One region of the Clostridium sp. YIM B02551 genome, then DNA from elsewhere that is predicted to be linked to it. Evidence: predicted binding sites of a transcription regulator. Region 1 holds the regulator's gene; each other region holds the start of a gene.

Region 1 (6,477 bases):
CTTTTCTATGGATTACAGCCACCGATCACTGGAATTTTCAGCGCCAAAACTTACTTTTTGCTCAAGCTCTAAATGAGCTAAATCTACCATTTGATTTTCATATATTCTCCAAAGGTCCCCATGGTTTAGGATTAGGTGAGGATGAACCTACGGTAGCGATCTGGCCAAAACTTTGTGAAAATTGGCTTCAAGGATTATAGTATTCCGTTTATTAATTCCATAAATAACAAAATAAATTACACTTGGGTGAACTTAATTCTTCATCCAAGTGTTTTTATATAAATCGCATAAATGGTAGAGAAGAGTAGTTATCCTTAGAAACATATATTAACCTCATTTTAATCAGCAAAATATAGTAGGGAAGTGTAGTACACCTCCCTAAAAGTTCGCTTATTTGTTATTCTTAATACCATCCAATTTATCTTGTAAGTTTTTAATTTCTGTATCTTTAATTAACTTTATATGTTCAATTTCCATTTCAATTTTTCTAGAGTAGTATTCTTGCAAATTCTCCTTTTGCTGTTTTAAGGAATTTTCTTTATCTAAATTATAGTTTTTAGATATACTTTGGATTTCTTCTTTATGTTCTAACCTTATATCCTTAATATCACTTGTAGATTGCTCTAGATTTGATTCTAGAAAAGAGATCTTATCTAATAAGGATGATATATAAATATCTTTCTCAGCCAGCTTAGAAGAAAGAGTAGAGAAGTCACCATTAAGTTTTTTATTCTCTAAGCTAATATTAGAAAATTTCTCTTCTAAACTTTTAAGTTCATCAATTTTACTATATAACAATTCATTTTCTTTATTAACTTGATTTAATAAGAATTTATTTTGTGCATTTAATTCTTCAGTAGACTTTGTAACAGAATCTTTTTCTTTTAAACTTTCCTCAAGTCTTTTATTTGTATCTTTTATTTCTGATATTTGATTTTTTAAATTATTTATTTCTTTATTTAAAGATAATATAACATCATTTTTTTCGTTAAGCTTTTCAGATAATTCTTTGCTTATTTTTTCTTCAGCCGTAACATTCATTTCTAGAGAAGCTAAATATAGGTTTTGAAGTCTAGATATATATTCCTCAAAGGTTTCGATTTCTCTTTTTCTGTCTTTTAGAGTACTTTTAGCCTGCTGCATCTCAAACACTTGAAGCAAACTAGCCATACATTGTTCTTGAGTTATGCCTTCTTTTTCAGCTACCTCTCTAAAATTCTTAATTGTTTCTTCTGATAACCTCATTGTTGTTGCCTTTAAATCTGCCATGTTTTCCTCCTATGTAATACTATATACTACATTATAATACATATGTATTACATGTTCAAGAATTCTCGAAAGTATATAACTAATTATTTTTATAAGTATCAATTCTGACAAGTTTTCAAATTTGAACGTATTTAAAAGCATGCAAATGTACATTTAGTTATTTTCAAAATTATCTTTCCATTAAAATGAATTGCACATAAAAGAAGATAGATTTTTAAATCAGGTGTAAAAGCGCATGAATTAAGAATTATATCAATTTTTCCTAAAAACTCATATAAAAATGTTCGCTAAATATACATTTAGCGAACTTATTGTTGTAATTTATATAAAATTCCTGTAAAATTATATTAATGACATTATTAGGAGGTTTTTTACTTGAAATATTACATAGAAACCATGAAAAATAACGATTTACCACCAGATTTAAATGATTTTCTAAATTATTTAGAAACAATCAAAGGTAAATCTTTAAATACAATTAACGGCTATAGGATTGATTTATCTATGTTTTTTAGATTTTTAATGATATATAAAGGTTATTCCAAGCAAGATGTTGAGTTTAGCCAAGTAAACATCAAGGATATAGATGCTGATTTCATAAATAAAATAAGACTTTCAGACATGTATGCCTTCTTATCTTTTACTGAAAAACAAAGGGAAAATGGCACTTATGCAAGAACTAGAAAAGTTGCAGCACTCAAGTCTTTCTTTAAGTTTTTAACAGGCAAAGCAGGCATAATAAAGGATAATCCGGCATTAGAGTTAGAATCCCCGAAAATCAGCTCCAGACACCCTATTTACCTAACTTTAGATCAGTCTCTTACACTGCTGGATTCAATGGATAAAACATATAAATATTACACTAGAGATCATTGTATGATTACTTTGTTCTTGAATTGCGGACTTAGAGTTTCAGAGCTTTGTAGCATTAATATTTCTAAGCTTAAAGGCGATACATTAAATATAATCGGTAAAGGTAATAAAGAAAGAACTGTTTATTTAACTCCTGCAGCACTAAAATCAATCGACAATTATATGAAGGATAGAATTAAGCTTAAAACAAAGACTCCAGACGACGCAGACGCCCTATTTATCAGCTCTTACGGTACTAGAATCACCAAAAGAAGTGTTGAGAAAATAGTAAAAAAATACACTCAATCAGCCGGTTTAACAGATGCAAAATATACCCCTCACAAACTAAGGCATACTGCCGCAACACTAATGTATAAACACGGAAACGTTGATATCAGAAGCTTACAGGATATTCTAGGCCACGAAAACATCTCCACTACTCAAATCTACACCCACGTAGATGATGAAGACTTAAGAAATGCGGTGAAATCAAATCCACTTGCCAACTTAAAGTAATATTGTAATGCATTATATTACTACGTATTACATTGTATTCAAACTGTGTAATGTTCCTAAAATTTATCGAATAGACAAAAATTAAATATTAAATAAAAAAGGTGTACTTAAAATACAAAGTACACCTTTTTTATTTCTAAATATTTCCTTTTATTCTTCTTAAGCCTGGAAAAACCTCACTTGAATTCTCTTCTAAGTAAGTTTCATCTTCCACTAACCCATCTAAATCTTCTACATATTCAATATGATCCCAAGCATCTTCGTACTCCTCATTAGATTCTGTAAATGCTAATTCCACGTCTTCTTCAAAATCAGCCTCATCATCTTGAGTATCATCAGACTCTTCTACTTCTACAAATTCATCTTCGACAAATTCATTTTCAACGAATTCATTCTCTTCAACATTTTTTGCTATCTCTTCTATTCTAATTGCCTTTATATCTATTCCTTCATCTTCTAAGCATTTACCACAATTGTTGCAAAGTTTTTTATTATCATAAACGCAATAATCACATTCGCCACAGTCATTACACTTTTTATTTGAATTAAATATACAAATTTCTCTCATGCACACTACTCCTCTTTAAATCATTCTTTAGAGATTATAACAAATAAGTACAATATAAGCAAATTTTTTATGAGAACATAAGTTTGATTAATTACATATACTATGCTATAATGGGAACATAAGTTAGAGAGGTGTTAACTATGTCTAAGGATAAACAAACTGAAATATATGATTTTCTTAAAATTTATACAGAAAATAAAGGGTATCCACCTTCAGTAAGAGAAATATGTGATGCCGTAAGTCTTAAATCTACTTCAACTGTACATGGACATTTAAAAAGACTTGAAAAGAAGGGTTTAATACGTAGAGACCCTACTAAACCAAGAGCCTTAGAGATCCTTGAACTAAACTCTCCTAAAAGGGAAATGATTAACATACCTTTAGTAGGAAAGGTTACTGCTGGAGTACCTATTTTAGCAACTGAGAATGTTGAAGACTCATTCCCAATACCAATAGATTATATTAAGCATGATCGCGAACTATTTATGCTTAAAGTATCTGGTGAAAGTATGATTGAAGCTGGAATCAATGATGGAGATTTAGCTATAATTGAGCAATGTCAAACTGCTTTAAATGGCGAAATCGTTGTTGCATTAATTGATAATGAAGCTACGATTAAGAGATTTTTCAAAGAAAAAGGAAGAATAAGACTACAACCTGAAAATAGTACAATGGAACCTATTATAGTTAATGATTGTTCAATTTTAGGTAAGCTTGTTGGACTTTTTAGAGCATATTAAAAAAATACTGGCATTTAGCCAGTATTTTTTCTTTACTTTATTTTATTTCTAAAACCTTAGATAAAGCAATCATTATTCCAAGCTTTGCGTGATCAAAAGTTAAACCACCCTGTAAATAAGCTATATATGGTTCTCTAATTGGTGCATCTGCTGATAATTCAATGCTTGAGCCTTGTATAAATGCTCCAGCAGCCATTATAACCTGATCTTTGTATCCAGGCATATCCCATGGCTCACATTCCACAAAAGAATCTATTGGAGAACCTTTTTGAATCCCCTTACAGAAAGCAATAAGCTTTTCCTCATTTCCAAACTTAACTGCCTGAATTATATCACTTCTTCTATGATTATATTTTGGTAACACTTCAAATCCTGCAAGTTCCATTATTCTTGCACAGAATACTGCTCCCTTTACCGCTTCAATAGCTACATGCGGTGCTAAAAACAATCCTTGGTAAAAACTTCTCATTACACCAAAAGTAGAACCACACTCCCCTCCTATTCCAGGGATAGTTAGTCTATAGGAGCTTTGAACAACACACGCTTCTTTTCCTGCAATATATCCTCCTGTAGGAGCAATACCGCCACCGATATTTTTGATTAATGAGCCTGCAATTAAGTCTGCTCCAACATCAGTAGGTTCTAAAGTTTCTATAAATTCACCATAGCAATTATCAACAAAAACTATAACATCCTGTCTTATGCTCTTTATATGTGATATAGCAACCTCTAAATCTTTTATATTAAATGAGTTTCTCCATCCATAGCCTGTACTTCTTTGCATATGTACCATTTTAATTGATGGATCATTTTTTAACTCATAAGCGATTTTATCCAAATCAAAATATCCATCTTTTAAATCTATTTGTTTATAATTAACTCCATAGTCCTTTAAAGAACCAATATTCTCTTCTACTTCAATTCCTATAATGTTATGTAAAGTATCATAAGGAGTTCCTGTAACTGTTAGCAAAGTATCCTTTGGTCTTAAGTTACCAAATAAAGCTGCCCCAATTGCATGTGTTCCATTTACAAAATGAGGTCTAACTAGTGCACTTTCACAATTAAATATCCTAGCATAAACCTTATCTAATGAATCTCTTCCTATGTCTCCATATCCATATCCTGATGAATTAGTGAAATGAGAATCACTTATCCTCTCTTCTTGAAGAGCTTTTAGGACTTTGAACTGATTATATTCTCTTATTTCATCATATATCTCAAACTCTCCTTTTATATCCTCCATTGCTTTTGAATATAAATCTAAAGTTTCATCATTAATCTTATATTGTTCTTTTAAATATTTTACTGTTAAATCTAGCATTAAAAATGTCCTCCATTTAAATTATTCCCAGACTCAAATAAAAGCTCTCTATGCAGAGCATAGAGAGTATTTTATACTGTTGTTTCATTATTAAACAAAATTGGTTTAGCTGGGTTTATAGTTGAAATTGCATGTTTATATATCATCATTTGCTTGCCATCAGAATCTAATACTACAGTAAAGGAATCAAAACCTTTTACATATCCCTTTAATTGAAAACCATTTGTTAAGTATACGATAACTGCAATTTTATTCTTTCTAGCACCATTTAAAAATATATCTTGCAAATTATTACTTTGCTTATTCATTCAACTCATCCTCCATATTCATTAACGAATTAATTCTATTATACTCTTTACTTTACATAATGTCATTAGTTATTTTGGTTACAATTTCATCTTGATTCTTAAATTCTTCTCTATTAATAAACTTAGCTCTTGGGTCTTTTCTAAACCATGTAAGCTGTCTTTTGGCATAATTTCTACTGCCCTGCTTTATGCTCTCTATAGCATCCTCAAGTGAGACTTTATCATTTAAATACTCAAATAACTCTTTATATCCAATTCCCTTCATGGATTGCATATTCTCATTAAGACCCATAGCTTTTAAATACTCTACTTCCTTTAAAAGACCTAAATCCATCATTATATCCACTCTTTGATTTATTCTAGAATAAAGTTCATTCCTTGGCATATTTAAAACATAATAATTTAAATCATACTTACATGTATAAATGCTATCGCCCATATCAAAGGAAGAAAAAGGTTTTTTAGTTAGATGAAAGACTTCTAAAGCTCTAATTACTCTTTTTCTATTATTATGATGAATAGTATCTGCGCTTACTTTGTCGACTTCTTTTAGCATATTGTGTATATGCTCATTCCCATAACGTTCGGCTAAATCATTTAAATAAGCTCTATACTCTTCATCCTTTTCCCCTTCTGCAAAGGTCATGTTACAAATTATAGAATTTATATATAATCCTGTCCCACCAACAATAATAGGTAACTTACCTCTTGAGTGTATGTCTTCAATTATATTAATAACAGCATCTTTATATTCAGAAACTGTATATTCTTCCATTGGATCTAAAAAGTCAATCATGTAATGAGGAATACCATCCATTTCTTCTTTAGTAATTTTGGCTGATCCAATATCCATATACTTATATATCTGCATTGAATCTGCTGATATTATTTCCCCATTTA
Region 2 (6,477 bases), on a different contig from region 1:
TTCATTTAGTAACTTTATTCAATCTTTTAATAATCATATATATAGCGGTAAAGCTGCCTGGGGAGTTTTTTGGTTTATACCTGTTTTATTAATAAGTAAGTTTATATTTTCAAAATTAAAAACCCATTTTAAAACACCCTATGTTATTGCAATAATCTCTATTGGATACATAGCTGCTCATATATATTCAATAAAAGTTATTCCAAATGAAATAACAGATATAACTGAGAAGTACTGGTACCCCTTAGACATGGACGTAGTTCCTATTGCATTAGCATATTACGCCATAGGTTTTTATTCTAAGAATATCCTACAATACTTAGTTACAAAATCCTCAATGATTATTAGCGGAATCATGTGTTTCATATTATTTCACATAAATTCTACTCAAAATATTTATTATTATATGAATATTAAGGATTCTTATTTTAAATCTATCCAATGGGATTTAATATATCCTTTATGCTTCACAATATTTATACTAGCATTTAGTAATAATTTATATAATGGTCGATTAAAAAGATTCCTTAATTACTGTGGCAAAAACTCATTAATTATAATGTATCTACATCGTCCAGTTGGTAATTTACTTTTGGATAAAATTCCTTCTTTAGGCTGGATAAGTTTCACTGTTGCTGGCTTAGGCTTCGCATTGTTATTTACTTATGTAGTTGATAAATATAGTGTAACAAAAACATTATTTAAAGGAGTTTTACCTGAAGGAGGATTACATTTATCATTAAGCAACTCTCATTCTTAAAATACATTAATTAAAATAGTTAGCATATAAAAAATGGAAGGTAACCCTTCCATTTTTATCTATTTTGACTCTAATTTTTTTATCATATCTCTTAGTTCAGCAGCTCTTTCAAATTGAAGATTCTTAGCTGCCTCTGCCATCTCAGCTTTATATTTTTTAATAAGTTTCTTTGGATCTTCTATTCTTTCCTCTAAAGATAATGCTGCTATGCTATAAGTTTCTTGTTCCTCTGCACTCTTAGTTGCTTCAATAACATCTCTAACATCTTTAATAATAGTTTGAGGAGTAATTCCATGTTCTTCATTGTACTTCATTTGAATTTCTCTTCTTCTATTAGTTTCTTTTAATGCCTTATCCATAGAATTTGTTATTCTATCTGCATACATAATAACCTTTGATTCAGAATTTCTTGCAGCTCTTCCTATGGTTTGTATTAATGAAGTTTCTGAACGGAGGAATCCTTCTTTATCAGCATCTAATATTGCCACTAAGGCAACTTCAGGTATATCTAACCCTTCTCTTAATAAATTAATACCTACGAGAACATCCACTTCTCCTAGTCTTAAACTTCTTATGATTTTCATTCTTTCAATCGTTTCTATATCAGAATGCATATAAGTAGTTTTAACGCCTAAATCCTTCATATACTTAGTTAAGTCTTCAGCCATCCTCTTTGTTAGTGTTGTTACCAGAACTCTAAAGCCTTTACTTATAGTTTCATTAATTTGGGCATAAAGATCATCTATTTGTCCTTCTACAGGTCTTACTTCAACTACAGGGTCTAATAATCCAGTAGGTCTTATTATTTGTTCTGCTATATTAGTTGAATGATCAATTTCATAAGCTGCAGGAGTTGCCGATACAAATACAACCTGATTTATTTTTTCTTCGAACTCTTCAAATTTTAATGGTCTGTTATCATAAGCACAAGGCAATCTAAACCCATACTCCACCAAGGATTCTTTTCTACTTCTATCCCCTGCATACATTGCTCTTACTTGAGGAAGTGTTACATGTGACTCATCTATGAATAATAAATAATCCTCTGGGAAATAATCTATTAATGTTTTAGGTGAAGTTCCAGGTGCTCTTCCATCCAAAATTCTAGAATAGTTTTCTATTCCTGTACAATATCCCATTTCCCTTATCATTTCTATATCAAAATTTGTTCTCTGCTTTAACCTTTGGGCTTCAAGTAACTTTCCTTCTGCATTTAGTACTTTTAATCTTTCCTCTAATTCCTGTTCTATAATTCCTAATGCAACTTCTAACTTACTAGATGATGTAGCAAAGTGGGATGCAGGGAATATAGATACGTGTTTTCTCTCACCTAAAATTTTGCCTGTAAGAACATCAAATTCTCTAATTCTGTCAATCTCATCGCCAAAAAATTCTATTCTTATGCCCTTGTTAGAGGAAGATGCAGGAATAATATCTAATGAATCTCCCCTTACTCTAAAGGTTCCTCTTGCAAAATCTATATCATTTCTTTCATATTGAATCTCTATAAGCTTCCTTATTATTTCATCTCTTTCCTTTTCCATTCCAGTTCTTAATGAAATGGTAAGTGTTTTATATTCCTCTGGATTTCCTAATCCGTATATACATGAAACTGAAGCAACAATTATAACATCTCTTCTCTCAAAGAGTGCTGAAGTCGCAGAGTGACGCAGCTTATCTATTTCATCATTTATTGAAGCATCCTTTTCTATAAAAGTATCAGTTTGTGGGACATATGCTTCAGGCTGATAATAATCATAATAGGATACAAAATATTCAACTATGCTATCTGGGAAAAATTCTTTAAACTCTCCGCAAAGTTGAGCAGCTAATGTCTTATTATGAGCTAATATTAGGGTAGGTCTCTGTACCCTTTCTATTATGTTTGCCATTGTAAAAGTTTTTCCTGATCCAGTTACTCCAAGAAGCGTCTGTCCCCTATCACCATTATTCAATGCATTAACTATACTATCTATAGCCTCTGGCTGGTCTCCTGTCGGCTTAAATTTTGATTCTATTTTAAACTTTCCCATAACCGCCTCCTACGAACATTTGTTTGTATACATATATTTTATACTTTTAATTATTGCCAGTCAACTTATAAAATGATGTACTTAAATAAAAAATGTAAGCTTAAAATAATACTAAAGGGTTTTAAGTTTCCTATAAAAAACCCTATACCACATACTTCAAGCCTACACAAACTACTTTTATTAGTTTTAACTACTCATCATCTTTTTTCTTTTTTATATTTTCTAATATCTCTTGAAAATCATTATTTAATTTAACCACTTGTTCTTCTTTTACCATCTTTGGAACTAAAACTACTCCTATTCTCCTATTTTCATCAGGCGTAATTGTAAAGTCTTGAAAAGTTCCATTCAGTTTCTTTATTTTTAATTTTATATCCAAATAACTTTCCCTTACTATTTTGTAAATATCAAGTTCACTTTGGATATATTCTTCATTGACTTTTATAATTTTATCTCCGCTTCTTATTCCTAGCTTAGAAGCTTGAGAACTAGGCGAAACCTCAAGAATACATATACCTTGATCATCACTTATGTACATAGGCGCTGATTTTGCTTCCATAATATTCGAAAGTCTTATCATAGCTTCATGTGCTAACGGAGCAAAAATAACCACAATAATCTCTCCAATTAGACCTACCCTGCAAAGCTGAGATACTAATACCAGAATCATTCCATAACATAAAATGAATATTCCTGACATCATTGCTTTTTTTCGTTTGCTCTTAGTGAAAGTAATAGACGAATATCCTATCATCCCATAAAAAGGGAATAACCCTACTACTGCTTTCTTCAAAAACTCTAGTGTAGAATTATGATTTAAAAGCGGCCACCAATTTGGCGTATTAATAGATTCAGTACCAAACTGAGATGTGGAACTAGTAATAATCATAAAAATAGCTATAGGTAAAGCCCAATATCTATTTAGTGCAAATCCACCAAATATTTTCCCACTCTTATTAGTAAACACTGGGATAGCACCTCTGCTACCATCAAACATAACCAGTAATCCTTCAACAATGTGAAGTATACCCACAAAAATCATAAGATTAATTATACTTATATTTATCGGAGCTTTATCTCCATATATTTGATAAAGTATAATACTAATTATCCCTAATATTGAACCGCTATATGAAAAGCATACAAACTTTGGTCTATAAATCATCAATAAGATAGATAGTAAAAATACCCATTCAATTCCTGATTTTTCACCAAATAATACACCTGAATAGCTTAATATTAAACTGCCAATAGCTCCTGCAAAAATTCCAAGTACAATCTGAGACAATGTAAGTTCTAGGGGAGAGTTAATACTCTCCCCTATTATCATTTTTTGCATCAATGATACTTTTCTATTTTTAAAATAAAACATTACCCCGAGTAATATGAGCACAAAAAACATATAAGGCCCAAATATTGCATAAGCTACAGATCTCAATGTATACATAGTTAGATCCATAGTCTTCAATCCTCCTATTTAAGTTTTTCTCTAATTACATCCAAAGCTTTTTCAAACTGAGGATCTTTGCTTCTATTATATGGGCTTGTTTGCAACTCTGTTGGATATTCCACTTGAATATCTGGCATGATACCTGTCTTATGAATATTGTTTCCATTAGGAGTATACCATTTAGATATTGTTACTTTTAATAGAGTACCATCATTCAATTCTATTGGACTCTGTACAACACCTTTCCCAAAAGTTTTAGTACCAACTAAAGTTGCTGCCTTATAATCTTTAAGTGCACCTGATACTATTTCAGCTGCTGAAGCCGTTCCTTCGTCTGTAAGTACAACTAAAGGAGTATTGATAAAATTACCACCCTTAGATACAGATTTTTCTTCATTATTATATTTATCCTTAGTAGATACTATTACTTTGCTTTTATCAATAAATTGTGAAACTACATTAACTGCTGTATTTAAGTATCCACCTGGATTGCCTCTAAGATCTAGTATTATCCCTTTCATTCCCTTAGACTTCAAGGAATTTAAGGTGTCAATAAATTCTTGATCCGTATGTTCATCAAAAGAGGATATAGATACTAATGCAATTCCATTTTCAATTATTTCACCTTTAACAGATTTCACTGAAATAGTATCTCTAGTTATTGTTAAGTCAAAGGTTCCCTTACCCTCTCTACTTAAGGTAAGTTTAACTTTAGTTCCCTTTTCTCCTCTTATCATTGCTTTAGCTTTATCATATTCTTTTGCCGTAACATCCTTGTCATCAACTTTAAGAATTATATCACCTTTCATAACTCCAGCCTTCTCGGCAGGCGAACCCTCAATCGGAGCAACAATAACAAGATTATCATCTTTTATATCTAATTCAATTCCAACACCAGAAATATTCCCTTGCATACTTCCCATAAAGTCACTTGCTTCCTTTTTAGTCATATATACTGTATATGGGTCCTCTAGTGCTGCTGTCATACCTTTAATGGCTCCGTCAAGAAGCTTATCATCATCAATTTGTCCATCGTATTTTTTGTATAACTCATCTCTAATGGCAAAAAGTTTCTTATATTTGTCTATATCATTTATATTCTGAAAATCTTTAGCTAAACTCCCGCCTACTCCTGGAAGTGATATACCTCTAAATGCCATCTTATTTCCTAAGAATAAAGATAAAGCATTACTTCCAATAAATAGAACTATAAGTAAAGCAATAGCAGTGATCTTAAAAGTCTTAGAACTTCTTCTTTCATTATTATGATTATCTTCCATCTTGTGCCTCCATTCATAACCCTAATTTAAATTATACCCAGGTTTATATTATATTTTCATTATGGGGCATAATATGTATAAAATTAATAATTTTTTTAATCTTATACAACTAAGAACTTTCTTAGGGCAATTATACTACCAAAGGCACCTATAAGAATTCCACCTAATATAAATTCCCATGACATAGTGCTTAAAACATAGAATGGACTAACTAAACTTACTGTAATTAATTGTTTAGATAATAATGAGAATAGTGCCTTGTATGAAAAAAACAATACTATGTTTGAGAATATAGCTCCCACTAATCCAATAATCACACCTTCAATGATAAATGGCCATCTTATAAACCAATCTGTAGCTCCTACGAATTTCATTATACCAATTTCTCTTCTTCTTGAGAAAACTGTTAACTTTATAGTATTAATTATTAAGAATAATGAAACTGCTACTAATATTACAAATAAAACTACACCTACCCATCTTACTGCTTTAGTGAATGAAGAAATCTTATTTATAACATCTTGGTCGTTTCCAATATTCTCTACACCAGTCATACTACTTACTGAATTTGCTACATCTTTAGCATATTCAGGCTTTTCAAGTGTAACTAAAAAAGATGCTGGTAATGGATTTGTATCACTATTATATCCATTAAGTAAATCTTTATATTCATTTAATTGATCTTTAAATTTATCTAAAGCTTCTTCCTTGGATTCATAATTTACATCTTTAACCCCAGTTTGTTCTTTCAACTTAATTTGAACATCTCTTTGGTCCATCATAGTTATGTCATCTTTTAAGAATACTTTAATTTCTACTTTTGATTCTATATCTTGCACACCTTTTCCAACATTTAGTGCTGCTAACAAGAATACACCAAATATTAGTAAAGTCATTAATACAGTTGCCATTGAAGCCAAACTTATAGTTTTATTTCTTTTTATACTCTTAAAT
Region 3 (6,477 bases), on a different contig from region 1:
ATCTACTTCAGTTAATAATTTATATAAGGAATTAAAATATAGAGGACATTCTGTTAAGATTTTAACTCTGTCTAGTAATGGGGTCGAAAAAGTTGAAGGTGATATATATTTCTTAAAATCCATTGGAATAGGGGTGTATCCTGATGCTAGAATTAAGTTTCCTTTACATAATAGATTAATAAATGAAATTATAAAATGGAAACCAGATGTTATTCATTCTCAAACAGAATTTTCTATGATGTTCGTGTCTAAATATATCGCAAGCAAACTAGATATTCCACATATACATACATATCACACCATGTATGAAAATTATTTGGATTATTTATTAGGGGGAAAGATAATTAGGAAAAAGACCTCAGCAAGAATAACTAAACTTCTCTTAAATAGCTTAGATAGCGTTATTGCCCCTACTGAAAAAACTAAAAAAACACTATTAAGCTATGGAGTAAATAAGCCTATTTATGTAGTTCCAACCGGAATAGATTTAAGTAGATTTAAACAAAAAATATCTTATGAAGAAATGTATAATATTAAATTAAAATTAGGAATTAGTATGAATGATAGGGTTATAGCTTATATCGGGAGAATTGGGGAAGAGAAAAATATAAGTGAAATTTTAGAACTTTTCCCTAATTTAATAAGGGAATTTAAAAATATAAAATTTCTAATAGTGGGTGGAGGCCCATACTTAAATAAGCTAAAAGAAAAAGTCAAAGAAATGAATATAAAAGATAATGTTATATTTACAGGAATGATAGATTCAAAAGAAGTTCATAAATATTATAGAATAGCTGAAATATTTGTCACAGCGTCCACTAGCGAAACACAAGGATTAACCTATATAGAAGCTTTAAGCAGTGGATGTCCTGTGGTTTGCAAATATGATCCTTGTATAGATGGTGTAATAGAACAAGGAGAAAATGGATTTTCATATAAGGATAAAGCTCAGTTTGAATATTATATATGTAAAATACTTAGAGATGGATATCTAAGAGCTCATATGAGGAAAAAAGCCATTATCAAGGCCAATAGATACTCAAGTAATATTTTTGGAGATGAAATGCTAGATAAATATTATCGTATTACACATGCAAATGAAGAAGTAAGTGCTGATTTAATAAAACTAACTAACTCCAGAAGCTAATAAGAGAAAAGAAAAACTATTATAGTAAAACTTAACTATAATAGTTTTTCTTTTTTAAATTTTATATGTGGAATTATTAATGTGAAAATACCACTCACAGCTACAGTTAAGTAATAAGTTAGTATTCTCCATAAAAATATTGCAGTAATAATTGTACCTGATTTAAAAAATAAGCTATAAATCAAATAAAATCCACCTTCAGCACCACCCTCAGCACCAGGAAGAGGAATAATTGCCATAAAGTTTATTAAAAAGATTTGGGCAGAAATCATTGTGAATATATCTGCTGAATTAAATCCAAAGCTTCTATAAATACAGTATGGTATAGTAAAAAAGGCTAACCATTGAAAAAATGTGTATATAGAAGCATAAATACACATCTTTACATTCTTAGTCATTAGAGCAGCATTCTCATGAAATTTCTCTAGTTCAACTTCAAGCTTTTCAAATGTGTAACCGCTTTTTCTCATAAACTTGAATCTCTTTAGAAAATTAAAAACAAATAAGAATATTTTTTTTGTTAGGTTTTTATTAACTGAAAATAATATTGCAAGAATCATAATTAATATGTGCACAATAATACCTGAGATACATAGGTATAAGAAGTATTTAACCTTTGTATTAAAGTAATTAAATTTGAATACAAAAGCTAAGAGCAATATAACTATATTTATAGCTTGGTGTATTATAAATTTTATCATTAAAATGGAACCAGCTGTTCCAGCAGGAATTTCACTTTCTGTCATTGCATATAGCTGAGCAGGATGACTTCCAGCAGAAAAAGGGGTAACAGCAGCAAAAAATAAACCAACCATTTCAATATTAAAAGATTTAATTAATAAGTTTTTAGTTTTAGTAAATGCTTTGGCAATGACATAAAATGCTAGCATTTCAAGAAACCAAAATAAAAGTATCATTAAAACAGATAAAAGTATCCAAGCTGTATTTAAGCTTTTTAGTTCTTCTATTAAAGTATTTAACCCTTTAGTAAAAAGGAAAAATGATAAAAATATTACCGCACAAACAATTACTATAATTATGTTAAACACCTTATTTTTCATTCGTATTTCTCCTAAAAGGTGTACTACGGTTAGAGTATATTTCGTCGTAGAACTTTTTCCACATTTTTAAGACATAATCCTTAGAATAAAATTCATGACATTTCCAAGAGCTATTGCACCAATTTTTATATTCTCCATTTTTAGCTTGTAGGGCTTTTATTATTTCAGTAAAGTCTGATATGTTATCTCCTTTTAAATAATAGTTAAATAATATATTACTATATATATCTAAATCTCTTAAAAGAACAGGAACCTTTAATGCCATTGCTTCAAGAATTGACATTGGAAATAATTCATTATAAGAAGGTAAAAACATTAAATCGCAAATATTATAGACATCATTCATTTCTTCTCTATTAATAATTCCTAAGAATTTGACGTTTGGAGGAGGGTTTTCTGTAACTTTTTTAAGTTCTTTATATCCATCAGTTATAGAACCAAAAGAAAAACCACCTGCCCATATAAATTGAATATCAGGAAGATTTTCAGCAACCTTAATAAAGTCCATAACGCCTTTTCTAGTTTGAACTTGCCCTACCCCTAAAACAACAAACTTTTCTAGTGGAATTCCATACTTTTCTTTAATTGAATTTATTTCTTCCTCATCATATCTATAGAAATTATCCTCAGATACGAAGTTTGGTATATAAGTTACCTTATTTTCATCTATTTTATATTTTTTAAGAACATCAATGAAATAAGGGTTAACCACAACTAAATGATCAACACTTTTATAAAAATAAATCATATATTTATAAAACACCTTTTTTATTACACTAGGAAGTTTTAGACTTTCCTCGATTGTTTCTGGTACAAAGTGTACATAAGCTACGCTTGTGCCAAGAAGCTTTGATAGAGGAATGCTTAAGAAAAACTTAAAGTCAATAGTATGGTAGTGCATAATATCACAAAAGTTAAAGTTGTTTATTTTAATCTTATAATCATCATTAAGTCCATTTTTAACTAAGTTAACTTGTTCAAGATAAGCTGACAAAACTCCTTGCCCTTTTACTTTATCAGCTGAAGAAAGCATATTAATAGTAGGCATTAAAATAATTCCTCCTTTAAATAAATGTAGAATTAATATTACATTTAGTTTTTGTAAATTTTCATTCTATATTCTAGTTTAGGAAATTAAATTAATAAAAAATTAAAGTTCTTGAGAAGGGCGTTTAACTAGTGGCTATTTTTTCATATAAAGCTAAAAAATACTTTACACAGAACAGATGTTCGCATATAATAGAGCTAGAAAAGAAAGAGCTTTAACTTCAATCAATAAAAAGGGATGTATATTATGAATAAACAAAATAGGCTAATATTTCATATTGATGTTAATTCAGCTTACTTATCCTGGGAAGCAAGCTATAGAAAGCAACAAGGCGAAAATGTAGATTTACGTGATATTCCTTCTGTAGTAGGCGGAAGTGAAGAGAGTAGACATGGAATAGTTCTTGCAAAGTCTATTCCAGCAAAAAAATATAAAATTAACACAGGGGAAACCTTATTTACAGCTAGACAAAAATGTCCAGATCTAGTGGTTGTACCTCCTAGATACTGGCTTTATATGCAATGCAGCAATGCTTTAAATGTGATATTGGAAGAATATACCCCTAAGATACAAAGATTTTCAGTAGATGAAAGCTTTCTTGATTTTTCAAATATGGAGCATATATATCCAGATTATATGAAGCTAGCGGAGGAAATTAAAAATAGGATTAAAAGAGAGTTAGGTTTTACAGTAAACATAGGAATATCTACAAATAAACTTTTGGCAAAGGTAGCTTCAGATTTTAAAAAACCGGATAATATACACACGTTGTTTTCCTGGGAAATAAAGGAAAAAATGTGGAAACTACCAGTAGAAGATTTATTTATGGTAGGAAGAGCTACTTTACCTAAATTAAATAAGCTTAATATATTTACAATTGGGGATCTAGCTAATTATGATTTAGATATTTTAAGGTATTATTTAAAAAGCCATGCCACTTTAATATGGAATTATGCAAATGGAATCGATAGTTCTGAGGTAAGAAGTGATAAGCACATTGACATGAAAGGAATAGGCAATTCTACAACAATTCCTTTTGATGTGGAGGATAGAAAAACAGCACATCTTATACTACTTTCTCTTTCAGAAATGGTAGGAACAAGACTTAGAAATTCTGAAAATTGTTGTAGAGTTATTTCAATGAGTATCAGAAGTAAAGACTTTTTTAATTATTCTCATCAAAGAAAACTATATTGTCCAACAGATTCTACTCAGATAATTTCAGAGGTAGCTTGTAATTTGTTTGATGAGAAATGGAAAGGAGAACCAATAAGACATATGGGAGTACAGGTTACCGATTTTTGTACAAATGAATTTTATCAATATGGATTATTTGACCATAAGGATATAGACAAAATAAGAGCTTTAGATAAAACTATTGATAAAATACGTCTTAAGTATGGTTCAAAGTCCATATTAAGATCTTCATTTTTACATTCAGGTATAAGAAATATGAGTGGGGGAGTGGGGGAAGAAGACTATAAGATTATGTCAAGTTTATTATGAGGAGTTGAGACTTATGAAAGTAATTTTCAAGACAATTGAGATGATAGCTTGGTTTACAGAGGATGGTACCCCAAGGCCCATAAGATTTAAAGTGAAGAATGAGGATGAATCAACAACTGTTATAAAGGTTGATAGAGTACTGTATAAGGAAAAAGAAAAAATAGCAGGGAATCCAATGATACTTTTTAGATGTCAAAGCGTAATTAATGAAGCTAGTAGAGTTTATGAACTTAAATATGAAATGAATACATGTAAGTGGTTGATATATAAGATGTAGAAAAAAGACTATTAGGATAGTTGTTTATCCCTAATAGTCTTTTGAGTTATGTTTTATAGATACTTAGAAGGATTATCTAATATTTCTTGAAGTAGATTAAAATACTTACCAATATGTATTCCATCAGCTAATGCATGATGAAGCTGTACAGATATTGGCATCTTTATTTTACCACCTTCTTCAAAGTACTTGCCCCAGGCTATTCTAGGTATGCTATCTACTGGATTCATATGAAGAGGGTGAATTATATTAGTAAAGGAAATCCATGGAATGCAGGTAGTATATAATAGATCATCTCGACCAGGTTCATTTTTGATAATAACATTATTTTTTACATCATTTATATCATTTAATGTATTAGTTTTAAAATCATTAAAATCATCAATAAAGTTTGATGTACAAAAACTAAATAATTCTTCATCTGCAAGGACTGTAAAAGAAGGGTGTACAGCTTCATGTTCAATAACCCTATCTTCCCTAATCCTAAGTCTGAATTCCCTTATGTTATTTGCTGCTTTCGATACAGCATATAAGGTTGATATAAAAAAAGGAAGTTCATTTTCTTTAATATATTTATAAAATTGTGTAATATCAACATTTCCACCAATATTAAAATGTGGATATTCAAATTCTTTAAAGAACTTATAATGGTCTTTTCTTTTCCAGTTATCCATATCTATAAATTTCATTGGAATATCACGCTCCTTCAAATGTTCTTTTAATTAAATATTAGATATTATGTTCATAATGCTGTGTATAATTAGACTAGGGAATATACTTCCATTAGCCTTCTTTTCGTTAATATAGAATTGTAAAAAACCTACTGTTGCAGCAGCGAGAAAAAGAATAATACCAAAAACATAAGCTTTATAAGCAATTATGAATGCTAAACCATGTGGAAGTCCAAAAAGTATTGACTGAATCAAATTACCTGATAAATAACCAAATTTATTTGCAAGCCTTTTCCCTATAAAACCTCTAAAGAATACTTCCTCAGATAGTGCATTTTGAAAAATAGCTTTTATTAGAACAATGGCGATTATTTCAGCAGTAAAGCCCTTACCACTAGCATCTAAAGAATATACCATTCCTTTTGGAATAACATTAAATGTCTCAAAAATAAAAATAGGACCACCCATAATTATAACTGATATAATGAGTATTAAAAGAGCTTTCATTATCCACTTACTGTTATTAGGTTTGTATAATCCAATCCATTTACAAAAACCGAGCTTCTCTTTAGTAAAAAGCATATACCCTATCCACGGTATTCCAATTAGTATAATACATTGAAATATTGTTGATAGAATCTGGTCTCTCATAATTCAATCCCCCAATAAATAAAAATATTACAATTCTATTATACAGTAAAAAAAGAAAGTGATTTCATGTTATATACATAAAATGGATAAATTTCCTAAGATAAATTTATTTTATA
Region 4 (6,477 bases), on a different contig from region 1:
AGTGAGGCCTGTACCTGTTCTTTTTCTTTTAATTTATCTAATATCTTATCCAATTCTAAATTTAAATTATTTAGTGGAATATCTTGAAAACCTATCAATTGTAACTTGTCGTATAAATTTTTTTCTTTTCTCTCTTTTTCATTATTAAGAGATTTTAGATTTTCATTATAATTATTCCATCTTGCATTCACAATTGTTTGTCTAGATAGGACTTCCTTTAAATCTTTAAACTTTAATAGTAACGCTTCTAAGCTATCACACCTAGCATAACCAAAAATAGTATTTAACATCTTAGTATCTTCTAAATATCTACTTCTGATATAATTTATTTCCCCGTTATAACTTTTTTCTTCCCTCTCTTTTATTAAAGCACTTAGTACTCTTATTTCTTCTTTATGTCTTTTATATTTCCTTAAAGACACACCTAATTCCTCTAGTGATGAAAACTTAAGCATATTTACATATTCATTTAACTTATTTTCTTTATCTATAATTTTCTCTTCTATCTCTTTTAATCTTTCTTTACTATACTTATCATCTGTTAATTTCTCAATATCTTTAGATAATTTAAATCTTATATTTAAGAGAAACCCAACAAAAAATAAGGGTATTATAGAAAAACTTGGTTTAACAAATGCTAGTGTAATTGAAGATAAAATGCCCAATATAATTAAAATAGTAATGATAAAATTGCTATTATTTTTTTTCTTAATTTCCTTAGTTAAATCCTCTTTATGCCCTAAGCTAATTTTATCTTTTAACATAAAAAGCGATTCTTCATATTCTTTAATGGTACTATCTATGTCATCTTCATAACCTTCAATATTAACCCCTCTACCTAATGAAAGCTTAATTTCATTCAAGCGGCTTTTTAACCCATCAATCTCTTTTATATTCTCTTCATAAACTAGGATTTTACTTTTATTAACTTCTATTTCCTTATATAACTTTAATGTTTTTTCCTCTAAGTCATCTCCTAATTCTATTATACTTTTATTGCCCTCTAGTATTTCTTCTATGCTTCTTCTTTCCTTCTCTATCTCTTGCTCTTCTTCTAATTTACTTTCAATAACCTCATTAAAACTTAATAATACTGCTACATCTTCTTTTATAGCCTCAACTTTTTCTCTATCTAGTAAGCCTTCTTCTGATTTGAGTTCACCTTCAATTCCTTCTGCTAGTTTTTTCAATTCCTGACTTTTTCTTAAATATTCTAGAATATCTTTATATTCCTTCTGCAATTTCATTTTTTTAATATGTTTTTTATAGAAATCTAATTTTTTTAATTTTAATTCTGTTTCTTCTTTTTCCTTTTTTATATCTATTAATCTACTTTCATCTTCTATATTTTTATTTGAGGTAATAAGAAAATCTTCTCTTTCTTCAATTAACTTATCTTTACTTTCTTTAAACTTATCTAATTCTCCATTTCCCCTTGTTGTTATTATTGACTTTCGCAATAGCTCTAATTTAGCAATGGCCTTGAAATAAGATACTCCCTCTTCTCCACTTTCGAAACTATTTGTTAATCTATGCATAACCTCATCATCCTTAGAAGAACTTACATATGTTCCTAACCCTTTAATAAAAAGCGTGTTCTCAAAAGAACTAAGGCTTATATTTAAAAGATCTTTTCCCGGTTCATCTAAGCTTATTTCATTTACCTTACTTCCTGATATTTCATCTATAATATTAGAATTATCTTCTTTCTTTGTACTCCCAAAGGATCTTATTATTCTCAAGTCTTCACTTTTAACATTAACTAAAAGTTCTCCTTGAGATCTTTCAGAATTATATATGGCATATCTAGTCCTTAAATTATCTCTTAAAGACTTGTTTCTTTTTGTTGATATACCATAAAGCCAAACTTTTATGAAACTTTGAAGAGTGCTCTTTCCTGCTTCATTTCCACCATAGACTATATTAATTCCTTCTTTAAATGTTAATTCTATATTTTTCAAGTTTCCAAATCTCTTGATTTTTAGGTCTTTAATAATCATTACCCTTCACTTCCTCTTCCATTAACGCCTCTAAACCTATCTTAAGAGCTTCCTCAAGATAAACTTTTTCTTCTTCAGTTGCATCTAATAACCTTTCAGCTACTTTTCTATAATAAATTCCTCTCAAAGAATTTTCCTTCTTTATAATATCAATATCTAAGTTAACCCTTGTTTCATCCTTTATTTTAATATAATAGAACTTATCTTTAAGTCTATACTCTAAGGTTTTAACTTTTATAGGCATTTCACCATTAATATAACCTGTTAGAATTACTTTGTAAAAGTTTCTATCTGTATCTTCATCTTTTAGCGAAAATAGTATTGAATTAATTACTTGTTCTTGATTAGTGCAATTGCTAATATCTACTTCTATTGAATTATATGTTCTTTCACATAATGGTAAAAACTTAAGATTGACACCATCTTTATATACTTCACCAAAGACTATTCCCTTTTCTCCAGTTTCATCAAAGCCTCTTCCTTCTGGACAGCCTGAATAAGCATAGAATGTATCATCTTCCTTTCTTATATCTGAAAATCCATGTCTATGCCCTAAAGCTAAGTAATTTAAATTACTCTTTCCTATTTCCTGAATAGTAATAGGGTTATATTCATTTCCTGTAGAGGTGGTAACTTCACCATGAAGTGCCATTATATTAATATATTCCTTATATATTGGAGGAATATTAAAATTTTTTAAAAGTGATGTGTTCTCATAATTTGAACTAAAAGAATACCCATAGACAACAGTCTTAATCTCTTCTAGAACTACATATTCTAATTCACTTGAAAAAATAAATACATTTTTAGGCCAATTAAAAACTTTATAGAAACTTTTTTCACTTAATGGATCATGATTTCCTGCTGATATAAATACTTTTGTGTCTCTTAATGTTTCTATCTCACTTTTTAAAAACTCTAAGGTTGACTTCTTTATTGAAGAATTGTCAAATATATCTCCACATAGAAGAAGAATTTGTACACATTCTTCATTGGCTAAATCTATAATTTTTTTAAAACTTTTCTTTATATCTTCATTTCTTTTTTCTCCATAGGAACTAGATAATTCTTTGAATGGAGAATCAAAGTGAAAATCTGCTGCATGTATAATTTTTATCCTATTCATATAATCACCTTTTCCGGTTTAAAATTACTGTTAATCGAACTTTTGTTCTTATTTTATCATAAGTTTACACCGAAAAAAAGAGTCTCCTTAGAACCCTTTAATTAAATATAAAAACTAAAATATATTTTAATTTCAAAAATAATTTGTAATATATATCAAATTAAGTAAATATATATAAAATTGTAACTTGGTTAAAATATGTAATTTTAACTAGTACTTAACACTATCTTTTAAAAATTGTGAATAAATTTAAGGAGGGCATAAGATGAAAAAGAAGATATTCAAGTATTTGTCAAACACAATAATTGCTTTACTTTTTATTTTAGTAATAATTGCAGCCTATAGCAACATACAATCAAAAGGAAAGCCTGGTAATCTTACATCCATTGGATCTTATGAATGGCTGTCTGTTTTATCTGGAAGTATGAAACCAGTATTTAACCCTGGAGACCTAATAATTGATAAAAAAGTTGATGCTAATAATCTTAAAGTAGGAGATATCATAACTTATATCTATGATGAAAACTTTCTAACATCACATAGAATAACTGAAATTAATAAAGACACTAAAGGAAATCTTCTATTTACGACTAAAGGTGATAGTAACAATGCAAAAGACGATATTTCTATTACTTCAAATATGATAGTAGGTAAATATTTTTTTAGAATACCTCTACTTGGCTTCCTATTATTAAATATAAAAGGATTACCTTCTGTTATAGGTATATGGCTATTATTTTTCATAGTTTCTGGAACAGAAATATATAGAATATATAAAGAACAAAAGAAAACTGAACCTAGGGAATTAAAACCTGAATAATATTTACTAAGTTATGAAAAAGGCGCGCTTTTCATATAAATTTGAAATTATAAAATATAATCTAAATTTTAGGGGGAAAAGTTATGAATAAAAAATCAATTGGAGCATTATTATTGTCTGCATCTCTATTAGTTGCAGGTACAGCATCAACCTTTGCATATTTTACTAACACAGCAGATACAAATACACAAACAATTACATTAGGAGATGTACATGTTAGTTTCACTGCTCAAACTCAGTGGAAACTTTTAGCTAGTGGAGTTGACCTAGACCATTTTACTAGAAATAACTTTTCTAATCTTCTTAATAAAAATGATGAAATACTTCCAAGTGGAGACAATGTTTCAAATGTAGCTCCTGGAGATGTTTTAACTAAAACTTTCACATTAAAGAATGATGGTAAATTAGATGCTAAGGTTAAACTAAGCCTTGATGACATAGCAGTAAATGATAATACTCATAAAGACCGTCTATTGTTAGATTCAAAGCTTTTTAACTTTAAAGCTTATGCAGTTAATGCAGATGGTTCCTGCGGAAATGAAATTAACTTAACCTTAGCTCCTGGATATGTATTATTAGATGCTAATCCTGGTCAAACAGTTGGAATAACTGTTACTACACTAATTGATAACAGTATGACAAATGGTGGTATGGATAAATTATTAACCTTTAAACTACACGCTGATGCAACTCAATGGAATAACCCAGGTTGGAGTGAATCTGGTCACTAATCACTTGCCATATTAACTTCATAAATATTACAGTGCTTTAAAAATATTTATTGCACTGTAATTCTTTATATTTAGGAGGATATCTATGAAGAATTCAAAGCTAATAATTTTAATTGCTCTTTCAATTCTTCTACTAACTTCAGGTACTATGGGGGTTTATGCATATCTAACGGCTACAACTAAGTCAGATCCTGTTACATTCACACTGGGAGATGTAAAGCTTCAAACCACTAATTCTCCTTGGGAATATACTCCTATTGTAATTAAAAATGCTAAGTCTTTAAGTAATGATCTTGTAGAAGGAAAAACTCTTACTTCTGATCTTAATATTGATAACTTAAGACCTGGTGATGCTTTCAAAAAGGAGATCACTATAAATTACACTGGTTCTCTCGAATCCAAACTTAAGATAACAAAAGGAAACTTATTAAGTAATTCACCATTTATCTTAAGTATAGAACCTATTAACCATGATTCAGCTATAAAAATATCAAAAGACTCAAAAGATAATAACACTTGGTATGTCGAGAATGTAAAACAGAATGCTTCATTAAAGTTTAATGTGAGACTAGAAGTTCCAACAAATATCACGGCTTGTACTAGTGGTAACTTTACCTTAAGTAATAATGCTTTTAAACTACTAGATATTACAGCCACTCAATGGAATAATCCAACCTATAGTAATTAATATAGGGTTTCAATTATTAAAATCCTTAAAGCAAGGAGTATAAAAAATGAAAATTAGAAAGCAAATTAGAAAACTTATCCTTGCCTTATTCGTTGGAACAATCATGGTTTCTCTTGTAGGTGGCTCTATAAAGGCATCAGCACTTGAGAGTACTCAAAGCAAGGTAACTATTGTTCCTAAGGTAAGCGATAATAGTTCAGGAATGTTTGATGATAATGATGGATTTTGGTATCCAGGAAGAAAACTTACTAAGGACTTTGTAATTAAAAATGATAATACTACTGACCTAGAAATAAATAAAATCTCAGTTAAAATAGAATCAGTTAACAACTTTCTGTTAAGAAAAGTTATAAATCCAGATGAAAGTATATATAATGAATTTTTAAAGAATTTAAAAGTTCAGTTAAAGGATAAAGATTTAGTTCTCTTCGATGGTACATTTGAAGACCTCAAAAATAACAGTGTTTTGTTAGATAAACCTATACTAACTTCTGGCGGCAGTTCAGAAGATATTTCTATTACAGTATATTTAAATGAAACCACCGGAAATATATTTCAAAATCTTCAACAGCTATTTAATTTAAGTATTCAATTTTCCTTAAAGGATGGCGGAACTGTGACTACTGCCATTACTACACTTCCTAAAACCGGGGCAGCAGCTAACTTTGCTCTTTTAACTGCTTTAGCAATGGCTCTTATTGGTATAGGATTAATTATTTTTGATTACAGACAAAAAAAAGCCTCTCTAAACAAAGGAGGTAATAGCATTGAATAACAAGAAACTTATAAAGATTATTCTGCTTTGTCTAACATTAACATTTTCTGGTGTTGGAGCTACTTATTCTTATTTTGTTCATAACGAAAAAGTTGAAAACAGTATTAATGTATCCATTGGAACAATAAAATCTGATTTTGTAGATTCAAACACCCAATCACATATCACATGTCCTATAGTTAATATTAGTGGATTACTTCCAGGTGACACTCAAACTAAAAACTATAATATAAAGAATATAGGAAGTCTAACATCTAAAGTTGCATTTAGTTTAGATAACTTTACTGAATCAGAAAAAGATGCATTAATTCCATATATAAACTTTAAGATTGAGTCT

The links. The regulator LexA, encoded in region 1, represses DNA repair genes until DNA is damaged. The targets are predictions, from matches to a motif close to CNAACANNTGTTNG.
Region 2: a site for LexA is predicted at 2,806-2,819, ahead of uvrB (excinuclease ABC subunit UvrB). Genes of this name have one in related genera too.
Region 3: a site for LexA is predicted at 3,428-3,441, ahead of L1S47_RS01935 (DNA polymerase IV). Genes of this name have one in related genera too.
Region 4: a site for LexA is predicted at 3,162-3,175, ahead of L1S47_RS05690 (DNA repair exonuclease). Genes of this name have one in related genera too.

Annotation. Positions count from the first base shown of each region.
Region 1 covers NZ_JAKGTF010000004.1:137,394-143,870, forward strand. The annotation lists gene L1S47_RS06435 (alpha/beta hydrolase) at 1-200, shown strand, start outside; gene L1S47_RS06440 (hypothetical protein) at 391-1,269, opposite strand; gene L1S47_RS06445 (tyrosine recombinase XerC) at 1,645-2,637, shown strand; gene L1S47_RS06450 (hypothetical protein) at 2,774-3,205, opposite strand; gene lexA (transcriptional repressor LexA) at 3,346-3,945, shown strand; gene L1S47_RS06460 (methionine gamma-lyase family protein) at 3,983-5,269, opposite strand; gene hfq (RNA chaperone Hfq) at 5,341-5,577, opposite strand; gene miaA (tRNA (adenosine(37)-N6)-dimethylallyltransferase MiaA) at 5,630-6,477, opposite strand, start outside.
Region 2 covers NZ_JAKGTF010000005.1:134,073-140,549, forward strand. The annotation lists gene L1S47_RS07730 (acyltransferase family protein) at 1-760, shown strand, start outside; gene uvrB (excinuclease ABC subunit UvrB) at 820-2,793, opposite strand; gene L1S47_RS07740 (site-2 protease family protein) at 2,984-4,252, opposite strand; gene L1S47_RS07745 (S41 family peptidase) at 4,267-5,523, opposite strand; gene ftsX (permease-like cell division protein FtsX) at 5,625-6,477, opposite strand, start outside.
Region 3 covers NZ_JAKGTF010000001.1:362,882-369,358, forward strand. The annotation lists gene L1S47_RS01920 (glycosyltransferase family 4 protein) at 1-1,147, shown strand, start outside; gene L1S47_RS01925 (lysylphosphatidylglycerol synthase transmembrane domain-containing protein) at 1,183-2,208, opposite strand; gene L1S47_RS01930 (glycosyltransferase family 4 protein) at 2,198-3,256, opposite strand; gene L1S47_RS01935 (DNA polymerase IV) at 3,503-4,762, shown strand; gene L1S47_RS01940 (hypothetical protein) at 4,776-5,039, shown strand; gene L1S47_RS01945 (chloramphenicol acetyltransferase) at 5,093-5,728, opposite strand; gene L1S47_RS01950 (CPBP family intramembrane glutamic endopeptidase) at 5,762-6,361, opposite strand.
Region 4 covers NZ_JAKGTF010000003.1:318,978-325,454, forward strand. The annotation lists gene L1S47_RS05685 (AAA family ATPase) at 1-2,000, opposite strand, end outside; gene L1S47_RS05690 (DNA repair exonuclease) at 1,990-3,126, opposite strand; gene L1S47_RS05695 (signal peptidase I) at 3,392-3,946, shown strand; gene L1S47_RS05700 (CalY family protein) at 4,030-4,677, shown strand; gene L1S47_RS05705 (SipW-dependent-type signal peptide-containing protein) at 4,763-5,365, shown strand; gene L1S47_RS05710 (LPXTG cell wall anchor domain-containing protein) at 5,412-6,140, shown strand; gene L1S47_RS05715 (CalY family protein) at 6,133-6,477, shown strand, end outside.